3 regions of the Bradyrhizobium arachidis genome follow, and region 2 is predicted to be linked to each of the others. Evidence: predicted binding sites of a transcription regulator. Region 2 holds the regulator's gene; each other region holds the start of a gene.
What was found. Region 2 encodes LexA, which represses DNA repair genes until DNA is damaged. Its sites were predicted from a motif close to TGTTCNNNNTGTGTTCNG; they were not measured.

Region 1: a site for LexA is predicted at 2,883-2,900, ahead of recA (recombinase RecA). Genes of this name have one in related genera too.
Region 3: a site for LexA is predicted at 2,694-2,711, ahead of WN72_RS03740 (DNA recombination protein RmuC). Genes of this name have one in related genera too.

The regions. Positions count from the first base shown of each region.
Region 1 is NZ_CP030050.1:6,686,012-6,691,689, reverse strand. Features, by position in the region: gene WN72_RS31485 (DUF2798 domain-containing protein) at 61-318, shown strand; gene WN72_RS31480 (hypothetical protein) at 1,113-1,280, opposite strand; gene WN72_RS31475 (hypothetical protein) at 1,618-1,773, shown strand; gene WN72_RS31470 (hypothetical protein) at 1,892-2,083, opposite strand; gene recA (recombinase RecA) at 2,991-4,079, shown strand; gene gcvP (aminomethyl-transferring glycine dehydrogenase) at 4,483-5,678, opposite strand, start outside.
Region 2 is NZ_CP030050.1:5,661,938-5,667,615, forward strand. Features, by position in the region: gene WN72_RS26470 (molybdopterin molybdotransferase MoeA) at 1-912, shown strand, start outside; gene lexA (transcriptional repressor LexA) at 1,089-1,790, shown strand; gene WN72_RS26480 (hypothetical protein) at 1,993-2,205, shown strand; gene WN72_RS26485 (hypothetical protein) at 2,400-2,834, shown strand; gene WN72_RS26490 (GAF domain-containing protein) at 3,038-3,979, shown strand; gene WN72_RS26495 (ComEC/Rec2 family competence protein) at 3,989-5,678, opposite strand, start outside.
Region 3 is NZ_CP030050.1:792,843-798,520, reverse strand. Features, by position in the region: gene truA (tRNA pseudouridine(38-40) synthase TruA) at 54-791, opposite strand; gene fmt (methionyl-tRNA formyltransferase) at 904-1,839, opposite strand; gene def (peptide deformylase) at 2,044-2,571, opposite strand; gene WN72_RS03740 (DNA recombination protein RmuC) at 2,743-3,942, shown strand; gene WN72_RS03735 (GIY-YIG nuclease family protein) at 4,073-4,375, shown strand; gene WN72_RS03730 (AmpG family muropeptide MFS transporter) at 4,567-5,678, shown strand, end outside.

The DNA of each region.
Region 1 (5,678 bases), 1.0 Mb from region 2:
TCACGGCACGTGCCTTGCTTCGCCTCATGACGGCAGCAGCAAGCAAGGACATAGGCACTCATGCTCGGCATTCCCCGCCGCTACAGTCATTTCGTCTTCGGTGTCATCCAGTCCGGCCTGACCTCGCTGATCGCGGCGGGGATCGCCAGCTTTCCGGCGACAAGCGCAATGCTCTTCCTGCGGCACTGGACGCTGTCGTGGCTGGTCGCATGGGCCGCGATGCTGCCGATCGTGCTCGTGGCCGCGCCCGCGATCCGCGCCTTCTCGCTAAGGCTGACGCGGGAGGAGACCGCCCCGCGAACCGGCGGGCAGGCATGAAAAAACCCGCTTGGGGAGAGCCAAGCGGGTGAGAGGTTATTGGAGGCTGAGGTGCTGGGCTGCAACACCATAGCCCGATGACCCTAGCGGCCTCAGCTTACGGCAGCCTGACACGTCGGCAGATCGCGGTCGCTCCGGTGTTGCCCCCGCAAACAGAAAACCCCGCTCGGGGCCGAGCGGGGTCATCGACTGGGTATGGAGGCCCGGTGTTGGTCCACCGGGCGAAATGAAACTAGGGGAGTCGGCTTACAGGCGCCTGACGGAGGCAGCTAAAGCTTGCGCGGCACGAGGCCGCAGACTGGCCCCGCACAGGTCCCAATTTGGCCATCCGATCGCACAACTGGAGCCACACCCGCGGGCGAGATTCACTGCTTCGACGATGCCATGGGGGAAACGTGGCGCGCCGAGAACGGGGTGGCATCATGGATAACGTAGAGCGGTCATTTGCCGCCGCGACGGCGGCTGGCTTCGTGGTGCTGGTGATCGGCATCGCGCTATTGATGCTGCTGTAGGGCGGCGTCGGGCGCGCGGAAAGCGGGTCCGAGGCATCGGGCCCGGCACGATGGCGGCTTTCAAAAGCTGAAAACAACCCCATGCACAGTAGGGCGCTGGGCAATTTCGCTGTGCAATCAATGGCTTAATATAGGTGTTTCGATACCTTCAGTGCGGTTTCGCCGCCGCGTGCGAAGCGGTCCCCTGGCGGGCACGCGCGCGCGATCAGCCGCGCCGGGAGGGCCGGTCAGCTCCGAAGCCGGTTGCCAAACAGGGCCGGTCCAAACAGGTCCAAGCGCGGCCTAATGGACCTTGATCTCGCCCACGGGCAGGCGCAGCTCGGCGGCGCGCTCCTCGCGGTCCTTCTTGCGGAACTCGTTTTCCTTGCGCTCGAACTTCGCCATCTCCTCGAGCGCCGCCTCGAGGAAATGATTGCGCCTCGCCGCATCGTGGTGCGTGTCTTCCGCCATGACAGAGCTCCCCGTTAGAGCGGCCCCGTCCCGACAAAGCCGGTAACCGCGCAAAGGTTCGGTGCCGCAGGATTGCGGATTTATGACGGCGGCCGGCGGCTGCGTCTTTGCTGCGCGTCAGCTTCAATGGAAGAGGGGGCACGGCAAGATTGAATCTTCCGTCAGGCCCAAAGAAAGGTTGCCAGCCGGCTAACCTCGCGATGAGATCCGCTCGAATGCCCTAAAGCGCGATGAGATCAGGATGAGTGATCATCGCGCTTTGGCTTGTTGTTTGCGCATGATCTCTTCGAAAAACCGCTACGCACTTTTCCGGATCATGCTTTAGCGAGAGGCGCACATGAGCGAGCAGAAGGATGTCGAGCACAACTGCCCCGAATGCGACGGGACGGGCCGGGACAGCGGCATGAAGCCGATGCACCTTGGTGAGAAGGTCGAGTTTCGTCCCTGCACCAGATGCGGCGGATCGGGAAAAATCAAAGAGGCCGACAGCTGAGGCGGCCTCTCGCCGTCTTTGAGCCTCTCGCGCGTTAAAGCATGATCCGGAAAAGTACGAAGCGGTTTTCCGGAAAGATCATGCGTGAACAACAAGCCAATCCAAATCTCATCGCGCTTTAGTGGCAGGGCTTGCCCAGCATCTGCGCGTAGCGGCTGTGACAGCCGTCGTGCAGCTGCCACCGCTTCGTGATTTTCATGCCGACCTTCGGAGCGCCCGACGACATCGGACCGCACGATGTGTGGGCGTAAGCCGCCGCCGAGCCGGCGAACACGGCCAGCACGAGCGCGATCTTGATCATCGACTTCATGTCTCCTCCTGAAATTGTCTACGTCTCGTAGCGCTACAAATATAAGCGTTACAATTTGTAGCATTTAAATACAAGCTCCCACCGCTTGATGGCCGGCGCTTCAGCCAGAGGAGCACGGCACCTCAAAATTCAATTTCAGGAGGCTCGAAAGGCCGCGATCTGCGGTGCGCTCCTATTAGGACACCCGGCAAATCGAATTAGGACAGTGGAAGATTTCACGGGCGAAGCAAAAACGCCGCCCGCTTAAATTGAGCGCGGGCGGCGGCTTTCCAGCCCCGGGTGGGAATGAGCAATTCCCCGGTGACGGTTAGTCTGCACAACCTATGCCAAGGTTTTGTGTCATCTGACGGGACACCCGCGCCAAGCCGACAAGGCTACCGCTGAACGTTCCTGTCGCAATTTGGATGAGGACCGAAAGAGGTCTCCAACTCAGGCGGTCTTACTCCTCATTCTCTTCTTCTGGCGGCGGATTGAGTCTGTTTCCAAGGAATGTGCTCGGAAGCGGAAGCCGGAGCAGTTCCATCGAGCGTCTGCAAATCTGCTGGGTTCGCTCGATTTCTGCGGCGATTAGAGCGGTCTGAACGGCGATTCGGTGAGAATAGTCCGGCATAGCGGCGCTCCCTGGTAGCAGGCGGGAGCGCTCTCGGTCTCTCAGCCACCGACGCCTACGGGCAGAGCCGAAGCCGGTGATGCGGCCTCAACTACCACCGGCCGCATTGGTTCAAAATTGAACTTAGGACACTCGCTAGAACAAACTGGGACACCGAGGGTCAAATACGGACAGCACCCGAATTCGCGAAAGAACATATTGCGAACATAGAACAGATAGGGTACATACTTTTATCGACGACCCGCCGCCCAATCGTTTGTCCCACACGCGAATCCTCGCCATAAGGAGCACGACCCAATGTCCGCCACTGCCCTGCGTATCGTCGAAGGATCTTCCATGGACAAGAGTAAAGCCCTGGCTGCCGCGCTCTCCCAGATCGAGCGCCAGTTCGGCAAGGGATCGGTGATGAAGCTCGGCAAGAGCGACCGGTCCATGGACATCGAGGCGGTGTCCTCCGGCTCGCTCGGGCTCGATATCGCGCTCGGCATCGGCGGTCTGCCGAAGGGGCGCATCGTCGAGATATACGGGCCGGAATCCTCGGGCAAGACCACGCTGGCGCTGCACACGGTGGCGGAAGCACAGAAGAAGGGCGGCATCTGCGCCTTCATCGACGCCGAGCACGCGCTCGACCCGGTCTATGCCCGCAAGCTGGGCGTCAACATCGACGAGCTCCTGATCTCGCAGCCCGACACCGGCGAGCAGGCGCTGGAAATTTGCGACACGCTGGTGCGTTCGGGCGCGGTGGACGTGCTGGTGGTCGATTCGGTTGCGGCGCTGGTGCCGAAGGCCGAGCTCGAAGGCGAGATGGGCGATGCGCTGCCGGGCCTGCAGGCACGTCTGATGAGCCAGGCGCTGCGCAAGCTGACGGCCTCCATCAACAAGTCCAACACCATGGTGATCTTCATCAACCAGATCCGCATGAAGATCGGTGTGATGTACGGCTCGCCGGAAACCACGACCGGCGGTAACGCGCTGAAGTTCTATGCCTCCGTCCGTCTCGACATCCGTCGCATCGGCGCGATCAAGGAGCGCGACGAAGTGGTCGGCAACACCACGCGCGTGAAGGTGGTGAAGAACAAGCTGGCGCCGCCCTTCAAGCAGGTCGAGTTCGACATCATGTACGGCGAGGGCGTCTCCAAGATGGGCGAGATCCTCGACCTCGGCGTCAAGGCCGGCATCGTCGAGAAGTCGGGCGCCTGGTTCTCCTATGACAGCCAGCGTCTCGGCCAGGGCCGCGAGAACGCCAAGGCGTTTTTGAAGGGCAACCCCGACATCACCGCCAAGATCGAGACCTCGATCCGCCAGAACTCCGGCCTGATCTCCGAGCAGATTTTGGCCGGCACGCCCGAGAGCGACGCCGACGGCGAGGAGCCGGCGGAGGAGTAAGCCTTAACGCGAAGAGTTTTCGCGAGGAGCGGGCGCTGAGGACGTTGAGTTGCCGACGTCTTCAGTGCCCGTTTCGTTTTGGGCGTGACAGTGGGGTGGCACGCACCTCACCAACGAACGGCTCTGCGATGGGATCGCGAAAGCCGGTCGCTGGTTGTGCCCTCGAGGTGCTTTCGCAGCCGTAGGGTGGGCAAAGGCACGTAAGCGCCGTGCCCACCATCTTTCACCGCATGCAAAGGTGGTGGGCACGCTCCGCTTTGCCCACCCTACGAAACTGGTTGTCCCCTAAATCGGACCGTAGGGTGGGCAAAGGCGCGTAGCGCCGTGCCCACCATATTCCAACGTGCCGAAAGGTGGTGGGCACGCTTGCGCTTTGCCCACCCTACGAAACCTCCGTTGCGTCTTACTCCGCGGCTTCCGCGTAATCGCTCACCGGCGGGCACGAGCACACCAGGTTGCGATCGCCATAGACGTTGTCGACGCGACCGACCGGGCACCAGTATTTGTCAGTACGCGAGACGCCGTCGGGGAAGCAGCCCTCAGCGCGGGTGTAGGCGCGCTTCCAGTCGTCGTCCGCGATGTCGTGCACGGTGTGCGGGGCGTGGCGCAGCGGCGATGCTTCGATCTTGAAGCGGCCGGCCTCGACCTCGGCGATTTCTTTCCGGATCGCGATCATGGCGTCGCAGAAGCGATCGAGCTCCGCCTTCGATTCCGATTCGGTCGGCTCGATCATCAGCGTGCCCGGCACCGGGAAGCTCATGGTCGGGGCGTGGAAGCCGTAGTCGATCAGGCGTTTTGCGATGTCGTCGACGGTGACGCCGCTCGTCGTCTTCAGCGGACGGGGATCGACGATGCACTCATGCGCGACGCGGCCCCTCGCGTTCTTGTAGAGCACCGGGAAGTGCGGATCGAGGCGCGCTGCGATGTAGTTGGCATTGAGGATCGCGATCTCGGTGGCGCGCTTCAGGCCGTCGCCGCCCATCATCAGGATGTAGATGTAGGAGATGGTCAGGATCGAGGCCGAGCCGAACGGCGCGGCCGAGACCGGGCCGACCGGGGCATCCGCCTGCGTCGCCGGATGGCCGGGGAGGAATGGCGCCAGATGCGCCTTCACGCCGATCGGGCCCATGCCGGGGCCGCCGCCGCCATGCGGGATGCAGAAGGTCTTGTGCAGATTGAGATGGCTGACGTCGGCGCCGTAATCGCCGGGCCTGCTCAGGCCGACCTGCGCGTTGAGGTTGGCACCGTCCAGATACACCTGGCCGCCATGGCCGTGCACGATGTCGCAGATCTCGCGAATATGCTCCTCGAACACGCCATGGGTCGAGGGATAGGTGATCATGACGGCGGCGAGGTCGTTCGAATGCTTTTCCGCCTTGGCGCGGAGATCATTGACGTCGACGTCGCCGTTCTTCTCGCAGGCGACCACCACCACGTCCATGCCGACCATCGCGGCCGATGCCGGGTTGGTGCCGTGGGCGGAGGAGGGGATCAGGCAGATCTTGCGGTGGCTCTCACCGCGTGCGGCGTGATAGCCGCGGATCGCAAGCAGGCCGGCATATTCGCCCTGCGCACCGGAATTGGGCTGGAGTGAGATCG
Region 2 (5,678 bases):
CCCGACGGCGCAGACGCGATCGTGATCCAGGAGGACACGGTTGCGGACGGCAGGCGCATCACGATCAAGGAAGCGGCCGTGACGGGACGACACATCCGCCCCGCCGGCGTCGATTTCAGCGAGGGCGACGTGCTGCTGCGCAAGGGCATCCGGCTGACGGAGCGCGACCTCGCGCTCGCCGCCGGCATGAATCACCCGTTTCTACCCGTCCACCGCCGCCCGAAGGTCGCGATTCTCGCCACCGGCGACGAGCTGGTGATGCCGGGCACCACGCCTGGCCCCGGCCAGATCGTCTATTCCAACGGCTATGCCCTGCACGCGCTCGCCCGCAGCGAGGGCGCCGATACCGTCGATCTCGGTGTTGCCGCCGATACCCTGGACGCCACCACCGCGGGCATACGCCGCGCCCGCGCGAGCGGCGCCGACATCCTGATCACCACCGGCGGCGCCTCGGTCGGCGACCACGATCTGGTCCAGCAGGCGCTGAAGGCCGAGGGCACCGCGATGACGTTCTGGAAGATCGCGATGCGGCCCGGCAAGCCGATGATGCATGGAAGGTTGGCGGCGATGCGCGTGATCGGCCTGCCCGGCAATCCCGTGTCATCCTATGTGTGCGCCTTCCTGTTCATGGTGCCGCTGATTCGGGCGCTGTCGGGCCGCTCCGTGATTCACCATCGCCGCGAGCGCGCGGTGCTGGGCCGCGACGTCGGCGCCAACGACCAGCGCGAAGATTATCTGCGCGCACGCCTGGAGACGCGCGACGACGGCACGCTGATCGCCCTTCCCGTCAATCACCAGGATTCCTCGCTGCTTGCGAATCTCGCTGCGGCACAGGCACTTCTCGTGCGCGCGCCGTTCGCGCCGAAGGCCGAAGCCGGCACACCTTGCGAGGTGCTGCGCCTGCCGGTCTGAACGCGCTGGCCACACGCGTGACGCGAACTTTGTCGCGTTCACGGTAAATTAAGCAGTTGCGGAACATGTATCGAACATATAGTGTCCGTTCATGATTTGTTTCGAGCATGCAGCGGCTTATCGCTGAATTCAGCGTCTCGGAATCGAACGACATCAACCGGGGGATTTTGGTCGAGATGTTAACGCGCAAACAGTACGAGCTCCTGCGGTTCATCAGCGAGCGACTGAAGGAAAGCGGCGTACCGCCCTCCTTCGACGAGATGAAGGACGCGCTCGATCTGCGCTCGAAATCAGGCATCCATCGCCTGATCACCGCGCTCGAGGAGCGCGGCTTCATCCGCCGCCTGCCCAACCGCGCCCGCGCCATCGAGGTGATCAAGCTGCCCGAGCTGCAGGCGGCCGCCGGCAATCGCCGCGGCTTCACGCCGAGCGTCATCGAGGGCAATCTCGGCAAGGTCCGCACGACCTCCAGCCCGCCTGCGGACGAGGGCGAGCGTCCCGTCGCGGTGCCGGTGATGGGCCGGATCGCGGCCGGCACGCCGATCGAGGCGTTGCAGACCCGCAGCCACACCATCAGCGTCCCGCCCGATATGCTCGGCTCGGGCGAGCACTACGCGCTCGAAGTGCGCGGCGATTCCATGGTGGAAGCCGGCATCCTCGACGGCGACATGGCGCTGATCCAGCGCAACGAGAGCGCCGACACCGGCGACATCGTGGTGGCGCTGATCGACGACGAGGAAGCGACCTTGAAACGCTTCCGCCGCCGCGGCGCCTCGATCGCGCTCGAGCCCGCCAATGCGGCCTATGAGGTGCGCATCCTGCCGCCGAACCGGGTCAAGATTCAGGGCAAGCTGATCGGGCTTTATCGGAAGTACTGATACCGCAAGTACTAAGCGCGCTGTCCGCGCGCTTCGATCGGCATCGCCGACCAGAGATCGGAGCGGATGATTGTCCGCTCCCGCTGGATAGTCTTTCTGGTTTCGCGCAGATTATCCGGCCCCTCCTCTAGCGCTACATCCTCGCCACGCCGCACGAAGCAGCACCGCTCCGGATCGGCTTTCGAAGGTTGGAGGAGATGTCATGCGCAAGATCATCCTGAGCACAGTAGCAGCGGCGCTGATCGCAGCATCAGCATCGCAAGCCGTTGCCGCACCATCGCACCGCCATGTCCGTAAGGAGACGGCCAAGGAAACGACCATGAGCGAGCAAGTCCGCAACGCGCGCAATGCGCTCACGCAACCATCACAACCGGTCTGGCCATACTCCGGTTGGTCGGCGCCGGCTGGCCACTGATACGCCCACCGAATGCACGAAAGCAGGCTTTGTTCCCGGGGGATTCGGGAAAGATAATGTGATCGCACGCTGCGGCAGCGAGCCGCAGATTTGCCTATAACCGGGCAGACGCTATGATGCTTCCACTCTGATAGAGGCCTGCGCCTCGTAAGACAGAGGCGCGGGTTGCTATCTCCGCATGAGGAGCACCCACGATGTGTGACTACAGCCTGCATGCCGTCGCATCGCGCCCTGCCGAGGTCGGCGAGACGATCGTGACGACAACGTTCCGCGGCACCTCGACGCGCGGCTTTGCCTCCGCGGCCGATCCGACCGTCGCGGTCTGCCTGCTGCCGGGAACGGAGCTCGCCTTCGCCGACAACGTCCGCTACGACAATCGCTGGATCTGGACGCGCACCGTCAACTCGCGTGTCGGCAAGTTCGGCAAGATTGATCCGCACATTCCCGATCGCCATCATGACGCGATCGAATTCCCCGACGGCAAATACGTCCTGGTGACTCAGCTCGTCGAAGGCCAGCAGGCAACCGTGCTGCAACTGCCCGTGACCCAGCCGCTCGGCGAGCGCGAGCACAAGCCGCAGGTCAGTGCCGAGAACCGCCCGACAACGCCGCGTCTGCCGATCGGTTGAAGCAGATATCCCCGGCCGCCAGGTCGGAGCCCGGAATTGAGATCGCCATCGCCGGCCGCGGCCGGCGACGTGGTGTTGTTTGTGTCTCTCGATATCCCACCTTCCCGTCGCACGAAGTTTGCGCGGCGCTGCCTGAATTTTGAACGTCCGTTTCACAGGCAAATGGCCGATGCTGTTCCGGCTTGGGACGGCGGACGGACTCGATGAAAACCTTCATTCGTGTCGTTGAACTCTGGGTGCCCGACAGGACGCGCATGCGTCTGGAATTCGGCGGCGGCCTCTACGGCGAAGGGCTGTCCGCGTTCAGGGCTGTGAGCGAAGATCTGCACTTCGGATATGACGAGGGGCTCCCCGGCAAGGCCTGGGCGTCCGGCCACCCGGTGATCCTCACCAAATTCGCCAACTCCTATTTCAAACGGACCGACCAAGCCCTTGCAGCCGGTCTCACCTGCGGCGTCGCGGTGCCGGTCTTTGCAGGCGAATTCCTGCAAGCGGTGATGGTGCTGTTCTGCGGCGACGACGAGGCGCATGTCGGCGCCATCGAGCTCTGGCACAACGACGCCGATACGTCCCACGAGATGAGGCTCGTCGACGGCTACTATGGCACCGCCGACATGTTCGAGTTCAACTCCCGCCACACCAGGTTTCCGCGCGGCTTCGGCCTGCCCGGACGCACCTGGAAAGCGGGCCTGCCGCTGATCATCAAGGACCTGCACAACGCCAAGAGCTTTCTGCGCTGGGAGGACGCGGCCGAAGTCGGGATCAACCTCGGCGTCGGCATCCCCTACCGAGCCGGCACTGAGAAGACCTGGGTTCTGACATTCCTCTCCGCGCAGGCAACGCCGATTGCGCGGCGCTTCGAGATCTGGGTGCCGAACGAGATTCGTTCGGCGCTGGTCTTCCACGCCGGCGATTGTGGCGCGCAGACCGACCTCTCCGCGCTCTATGCGAACAAATCCATCGCCAGGAGCGAGGGCAGCATCGGCGGCGCCTGGGCCACCGGCATGCCCGCGCTCAATGACGATCTCGCGCATGACGGCTCGATCTCCGGCTCCGAGGCCCAAACAGCCGGACTGAGCCGGATGGTGGCGCTACCGGTGATCGGAGGTGCGGGACTCGACGCCGTGCTGGCCTGGTACTTGTAGCCGATCTGCTCAGTCATCGGCCTGCAAGTCGGCCTCGGACGGCGTTGCGTCCCGGTTGCGGAGCGTCGCCGCCTGCGGCGCAAGGCTCGTCCCGAAATCAGCCTCGCTCGCGATCGCCGGCGACCATGGACGGTCCGTGCCCCTCGCCTTCACTGCCTGGACCGCGAAGCCGTCGCCGCGATGTGTCAGGGCGAGCGCTCCTTGTGCGGCAAGACGCTGCCGGTCGACCACCATCGCCGCGCAATCCGGCGGCGCGGGCCTTGCCGTCACCACCAGTGCAGCGCGACTGCAATCATCCGCCAGCGCGTCGATCCGAAGGGACAGCGCCACCAGCCGCCCGTCGGCGAGCGGCGTGACGCAGCCGGCCTCGTCGCATGACCCGCCGTCAGCCAATGCGGCACTGCCGGCCTCGCGCGCATCGGCGTCGGCGGCGAGCCACTCCTTGAGCAGAAAACCGTCCTTGCTGGCCCTGATCAGATGCAGGCGCCCGTCCCTGCCCCGCACCGCGACGCTCTGGCCGTCCCCGGCAATCAGAATGTCGGGCTGGCGCGCCGCGAGGCCCCAGAGGATCGCCGCCAGCAGCACCACGGCGCCGGACCAGCGCAGCGGCGTGCGCAACAAACCCATCACGATGACCCCGAGGCTCGCCGCGATCAGCGGGCCTATGCCGAAGGCCGGGATGCGGCCGACCGCGCCTGGCAAGCCCGCCACCCAGCGCGAGACTGCGATCATCCAGTCGATGCCGATCCCCATCAGCCACCAGAACACGCCGTCGAGCCCGAACGGTGCCGCAAGCAGGCTCAATAGCCCGGCCGGCATGACCAGCGCCGAGACCACCGGCATGGCGCCGAGATTGGCGAGCACGCCGAACGGCGTGACGCGGTGGAAGTGGAAGGCGGCGTAGGGCGTGGTCGCAAGCCCCGCGATCAGCGAGGCCAGGAACAGCATCGCGATCTCGCGCCCGCCCCACAGCGCGATCCGCGCGGTCGTGGAATGATCGGGCGAGGCAAACAAATTGGGCATGCCGATCTGCACCAGCGCAACAAGTCCCAGCGTCGCGGCGAAGGACATTTGAAAACTCGGATGCACAAGTGCTTCCGGCGCGACCGCGAGCACGATCAGCGCTGCCACGGCCAGCGTGCGGAACGTGATGGCCCGGCGGTCGACCATCACTGCGATCAGCACCACCGCCGTCATGAAGAACGATCTTTGCGTCGCGACTTCCGCGCCCGACAGCAGCAGATAGAACGCCGCCGCGACCAGTGCCGCGGCCGCCGACCATTTCTTGATGGCGAAGCCGGCCGCAAGCCGCGGAATCAAGGCCAGCAGCGCGCGCACGGCGAAGAACACGACGCCGGCGACGACCGCCATGTGGTAGCCGGAGATCGACAGCACATGCCCCAGCCCCGAGATGAACATGGCGTCATTGACGGGCGTCGAGATCGCATCGCGCCGACCGGTCAGCAGCGCCGTCGCGATGGCGCGATTGTCGCCCTCGAGCGTCGCGCGGATGCGCGCGTCGATCGCATCGCGCAGGCCCTGCATGAACGCGGCATAGCGCAGCCGCAGGCCACCGGTATCCGGTGGCACGGACGCCGTGATCGCGCCCATCACGAAGCCGGAGGCGCCGATGCCCTGGAAGAACAGGTCGCGCGAGAAATCGTAGCTGCCGGGTCGCACCGGCGAGATCGGCGGCAAC
Region 3 (5,678 bases), 4.9 Mb from region 2:
CCGCCTTCGCGGGGCATGACACCGCGGGTGACGCGAGAGCGCGCGCCTGCGCGCTAATAATCCACCTTCATCAGATACAGCCCCTCCGGCGGCGCGACGATGCCGCAGGCAGTGCGGTTGCGGGCTTCCAACGCCGCGGAGAGGTCGTCCGCGGTCCAGCGGCCATCGCCGACCCAGACCAGCGAGCCCACCATCGAACGGACCTGGCTGTGCAGGAACGAGCGCGCCGAGGTGACAATGGTGATCTCGCGGCCATCGCGCAGCACGTCGAGCTGGTCGAGCGTCTTCTCCGGCGACTTGGCCTGGCATTCGGTGTCGCGGAAGGTGGTGAAATCGTGCTTGCCGAGCAGGCGTTTTGCTGCCGCATGCATCGCATCGGCGTCGAGCTTGCGCGGCACGCGCCAGGCGTGGCCGACATCGAGCGCGAGATTGGCGCGGGTGTTGATGACGCGGTAGCGGTAATGCCGTTTCACGGCGGAGAAGCGCGCCTCGAATGTATCAGGAACGATCTCGGCCTCGAGCACCGCGATCGGATGCGGGCGCAGATGCGCATTGAGACCGTCGCGAAAACGGCCTGGCGGAAACTGCTTCTCGACATCGACATGCGCGACTTGGCCGCGCGCATGCACGCCGGCATCGGTGCGGCCGGCGCCGTGCACGCGCAGATCCGCGCCCGTCATCGCCTTCACCGCCGCTTCCAGCGCGCCCTGCACCGACGGCAGCGTGTCCTGGATCTGCCAGCCGAAGAACGGCGCGCCGTCATATTCGATGGTGAGCTTGTATCGGGGCATCGATCCAGCTTTATCCGGCGTCATTGCCGGGCTTGACCCGGCAATCCATCGCCCAAGAAGGAGTTTTGTTAGAAGATGGATACGCGGGTCAAGCCCGCGTATGACGAGTTGATTAGGTGAATTTAGCTCCCGCCCTCAAGGGCACGCCGCGCAGGAAGTCCGCGGCCTGCATGCGGGCCTTGCCTTCGCGCTGGAGCTCGATGATGCGGATCGCGCCCTCGCCGCAGGCGATGGTGAGGTGATCGTCGAGCACCGCGCCCGGTGAACCCACGCCCTTCGCCAATTCGCATCGCAGGATTTTGACGCGCGCGTTCTCGCTGACACCGTCAAGCTCGGCCCATGCGCCGGGAAACGGCGACAGGCCGTGGATGTGGCGGAGCACGGCGCGTGCGGGCTTGGTCCAGTCGATCCGTGCCTCGGCCTTGTCGATCTTGGCCGCATAGGTGACGCCGTCCTCGCTCTGCTGCTTGAGCTGCAGGCCGCCGCGTTCGAGCCCAGCCATGGCGCGGACCATCAGATCGCCGCCGAGACGGGACAGGCGATCGTGCAGATCGAGCGCGGTCATGGTGTCGGTGATCGGAAGACGCTCGGCCATGGCGACGTCGCCGGTGTCGAGGCCGACATCCATCTTCATCACCATCACGCCGCTTTCGGCATCACCAGCCATGATGGCGCGGTTGATCGGCGCCGCGCCGCGCCAGCGCGGCAGCAGCGAAGCATGCAGATTGTAGCAACCGAGCTTTGGCGCATCGAGGATCGCCTGCGGCAGGATCATGCCGTAGGCGACGACGACGGCGGCATCGGCGTCGAACGCGCGAAATTCTTCCAGCGCTTCCTCAGTCTTCAGCGTCTTCGGCGTCAGCACGGGCACGCCGAGCTTTCGCGCCGCTTCCTCGACCGGGGTCGGCTGCAATTGCAGCCCGCGCCGCCCGCCCGGCTTCGGCGCACGGGTGTAGACGGCCGCGATCTCGTGGCCATGCGCGACCAGCTCGAGCAGCGTCGGCACGGAGAAATCGGGCGTGCCCATGAAGATCAGGCGGAGGGGCATCAACAGAACTCGCTGCGTTCCCTCCCCCCCTTGCGGGGGAGGGCTAGGGAGAGGGGTGCCACACGACGCGCTCTCTCGGCACAAGCGTTCGCGGCACGCACGTAATTCAGATGACGGATGGACTTCCGCCGGGGCTACCCCTCTCCCCCGCCCTCCCCCGCAAGGGGGGAGGGAGCGCAGGGAATGCGGAGCAGCATTAGAGACTCACTCGCCCGCGCGCTTGGCGGCTTTCTCGAACTTCTTCATCACGCGGTCGCGCTTGAGCTTCGACAGGTAGTCGACGAACAGCACGCCGTTGAGATGGTCGATCTCGTGCTGGATGCAGGTGGCGTAGAGGCCTTCGGCGTCCTCCTCATGCAGCTTGCCGTCGAGATCGGTGAAGCGCACGCGCACCTTCGCAGGGCGCTCGACCTCCTCGTAATATTCGGGGATCGACAGGCAGCCTTCCTCGTAAGTGGACAGCTCCTCGGAGGAGGCGATGATCTCGGGGTTGATGAACACGCGCGGTTCCGGCTTGGTCTCGCCGTCCTGGTTGGGCTTGGCGAGGTCCATGGTGATCAGGCGCAGCGGCTGCGCGACCTGGATCGCCGCAAGCCCGATTCCGGGCGCGTCGTACATGGTCTCGAACATGTCGTCGGCAAGCTTGCGGATCTCCGGCGTGACCTTCTCGATCGGCTTGGAGACCAGGCGCAGCTGCTTGTCGGGCAGGATGATGATTTCTCGTAGGGCCATGGCGGCGATTTAAGCCGCGCGCCGGATGCGGTCAATGCGGCCAGGAACCCGGCTCACGCTCCGCTCACGATAAAACTTCAGGTTTCGTTAACCATAAAACTTAAGGAGTTCTTTACCGAAATCGTTCCCCCTTCGTTCGCGACCGAGCGCGAATCGGTTAGAAGGGCTGGCATGAACGAGATCATTTTCATGGCTGGCGACTGGCCGGTGCGCACCATCGATGCGCTGATCGGCTTCGGCGCGCTGGTCCTCATCCTGCTGGTTGTGATTGCGGTCGTGATCACTCGCTCGGGACGGCGCGGCGCGGAACTTGCCATGGCGCATGCGATCCGTGCCGACGAGCTCGAGGAGCGCCTCGCCCAGGTGCTGCACGCCCAAGCTGAGGCCTCCGGCCGGGTCGATGCCATGACCCAGGCGCTGGCCGGCCGTCAGGCCGAGATGGCGCGGGCGGTCAACGAGCGGCTCGATTCGGTGACCCACCGCGTCGGCCAGTCCATGGAACATTCGACCCGCAACACCATGGAGAGCCTGCGCGCGCTGCACGAGCGGCTCGGCATCATCGACAACGCGCACAAGAACCTCACCGACCTCACCACGCAGGTGACCACCTTGCGCGACGTGCTCGCCAACAAGCAGTCGCGCGGCGCCTTCGGCCAGGCGCGGATGGAGGCGATCGTCCAGGACGGACTGCCGAAAGGCTCCTACGAGTTCCAGTTCACGCTCTCGACCGGCAAGCGCCCGGACTGCGTCGTGTTCCTGCCCGACCAGCGCCCGCTCTGCATCGACGCGAAATTTCCGCTGGAGGCGATGACCGCGCTGCACGACGCCCGCACCGACGAGGAGCGGCGCGTGGCCACGCAGCGGCTGCGCGGCGACGTGATGAAGCATGTCAGCGACATCGCGGAAAAATATCTCGTCGCCGGCGAGACCCAGGAGATGGCGCTGATGTTCGTGCCGTCGGAATCGGTCTATGCCGAGATCCACGACGGCTTCGACGACGTGATTCAGAAGGCCTATCGCGCCCGCGTGGTGCTGGTGTCGCCCTCGCTCCTGATGCTCGCGATCCAGGTGATGCAGCAGATCATGAAGGACGCGCGCATGCGCGATGCCGCCGACCAGATCCGCACCGAGGTGATCAAGCTCGGCGACGATCTCGGCCGCCTGCGCGACCGTGTGATGAAGCTGCAAAAGCATTTTGCCGACGTGAACGAGGACGTCCGCCAGGTGCTGATCTCCGCCGACAAGATCGAGAAGCGCGCGGGGAGAATCGAGGAACTCGATTTCAGCAAGACCGATGCGCCGGAAGGCCCGCGGCTGGTCGCGACGGGCGCACCGGAGCTGTTTCCGCGGAAGCTCCAGGCGGGGGAGTGAGATAGAGGCACACTGTCATGCCCCGCGAAGGCGGGGCATCCAGTATTCCGTGACAGTCGTGATTGAATCGAGACGCTGGTGATTACTGGATCGTCCGCCTTCGCGGACGATGACAGGGGTGAAGGCTGGCATGAGCGCACGCCATTACTACGTCTACATTCTCGCCAGCAGGATCGGCGGAACGCTATATATCGGCGTCACGAACGACATCATCCGCCGCGTGACGCAGCACAAGTCCAAACTCATCGAGAGCTTCACTGAAAAGTACGACGTCGCCCGGCTTGTCTACTTCGAGCAATTCGATGATCCCGAGAACGCGATCAAGCGGGAGAAGCGGCTCAAAAAGTGGAACAGGGCTTGGAAGATTCGACTGATCGAGCAGCACAACCCAAACTGGGATGATCCTTATCCCGGCATCGCCGGCCCACCATGACATACCTCGCCGCGCTGTCATACCCCGCGAAGGCGGGGTATCCAGTACGCCGCGGCGATTGTGGTTGAACCGAGACGCTGGTGTTTACTGGATCGTCCGCCTTCGCGGACGATGACACTGAGGGTGCCGAGGGCTTTCCCCTCTCACCGCACACCAGAGTCTTTTTCCCCAGAATCTGCTAACACCACCCCATGACTGCACCCGAGGTGACCTCCCCAGCCGCTAGCCCCGCCCCTGCGACCTCCTGGCGCGAGAGCCTGGCTGTGTACCTGCAACCGCGGGTGCTGATCGTGCTGTTCCTCGGCTTCTCCTCGGGGCTGCCGCTGGCGCTGTCGGGATCGACGCTGCTGGTCTGGATGCGCGAGGCTGGGGTCGATCTCAAGACCATCGGGCTGTTCGCGCTGGTCGGCACGCCCTACACGCTGAAATTTTTGTGGGCGCCACTGGTCGACGCGCTGCATGTGCCGCTGTTCACGCGCGCGTTCGGACGGCGGCGCGGCTGGCTGGTGTTCTCGCAATTGCTGCTGATCATCGCGATCCTGCTGCTGGCGATGACCGATCCCGCGCGCTCGCCGTTCTACGTCGCGCTCGGCGCGCTGCTGGTGGCGACGACATCGTCGACGCAGGACATCGTCGTCGACGCCTTCCGCGTCGAGAGCCTGCCCGAGAGCGAGCAGGCCGCCGGCATGGCCGCTTACGTTGCGGCCTATCGCATCGGCATGCTGGTCTCGACCGCGGGCGCGCTGTTCATCGTCTCCGGCTTCGAGGACACCGGCATCCCGCGCCCCTCTGCGTGGATGTGGGGCTATGTAGTGATGGCGGCGATGGTGCTGATCGGAACGATCACGGCGCTGGCCGCGACCGAGCCGGAGCAATCGGTGCGGGCGGAAGCCGTGACACAGGCCGAGACCGCGTTCACGCGCGTGCTGCATGCGGCGATCGGCGCCTTCTCGGAGTTCCTATCGCGCAAGGATGCGCTCGCGGCGCTCGCCTTCGTCGTGCTGTTCAAGTTCACCGATGCGTTCTCCGGCACGATGACGGCGCCGTTCGTGATCGACCTCGGCTTCACCCGCAACGACTATGCGGCGATCGTCAAGGGCGTCGGCCTCGCAGCGACGCTGATTGGCGGCTTCGCCGGTGGCTTTGTCGCGCGGCGCTATTCGCTGGCGACATCGCTCTGGATCGGCGGCGTGGTGCAGGCGCTCGCCAACCTGTCCTTCTCCTGGCTCGCCGTGGTCGGCACCAATCAATGGGCGCTGGCGCTCGCCATCTGCGCAGAGAACTTCACCAGCGCCATCGGCAC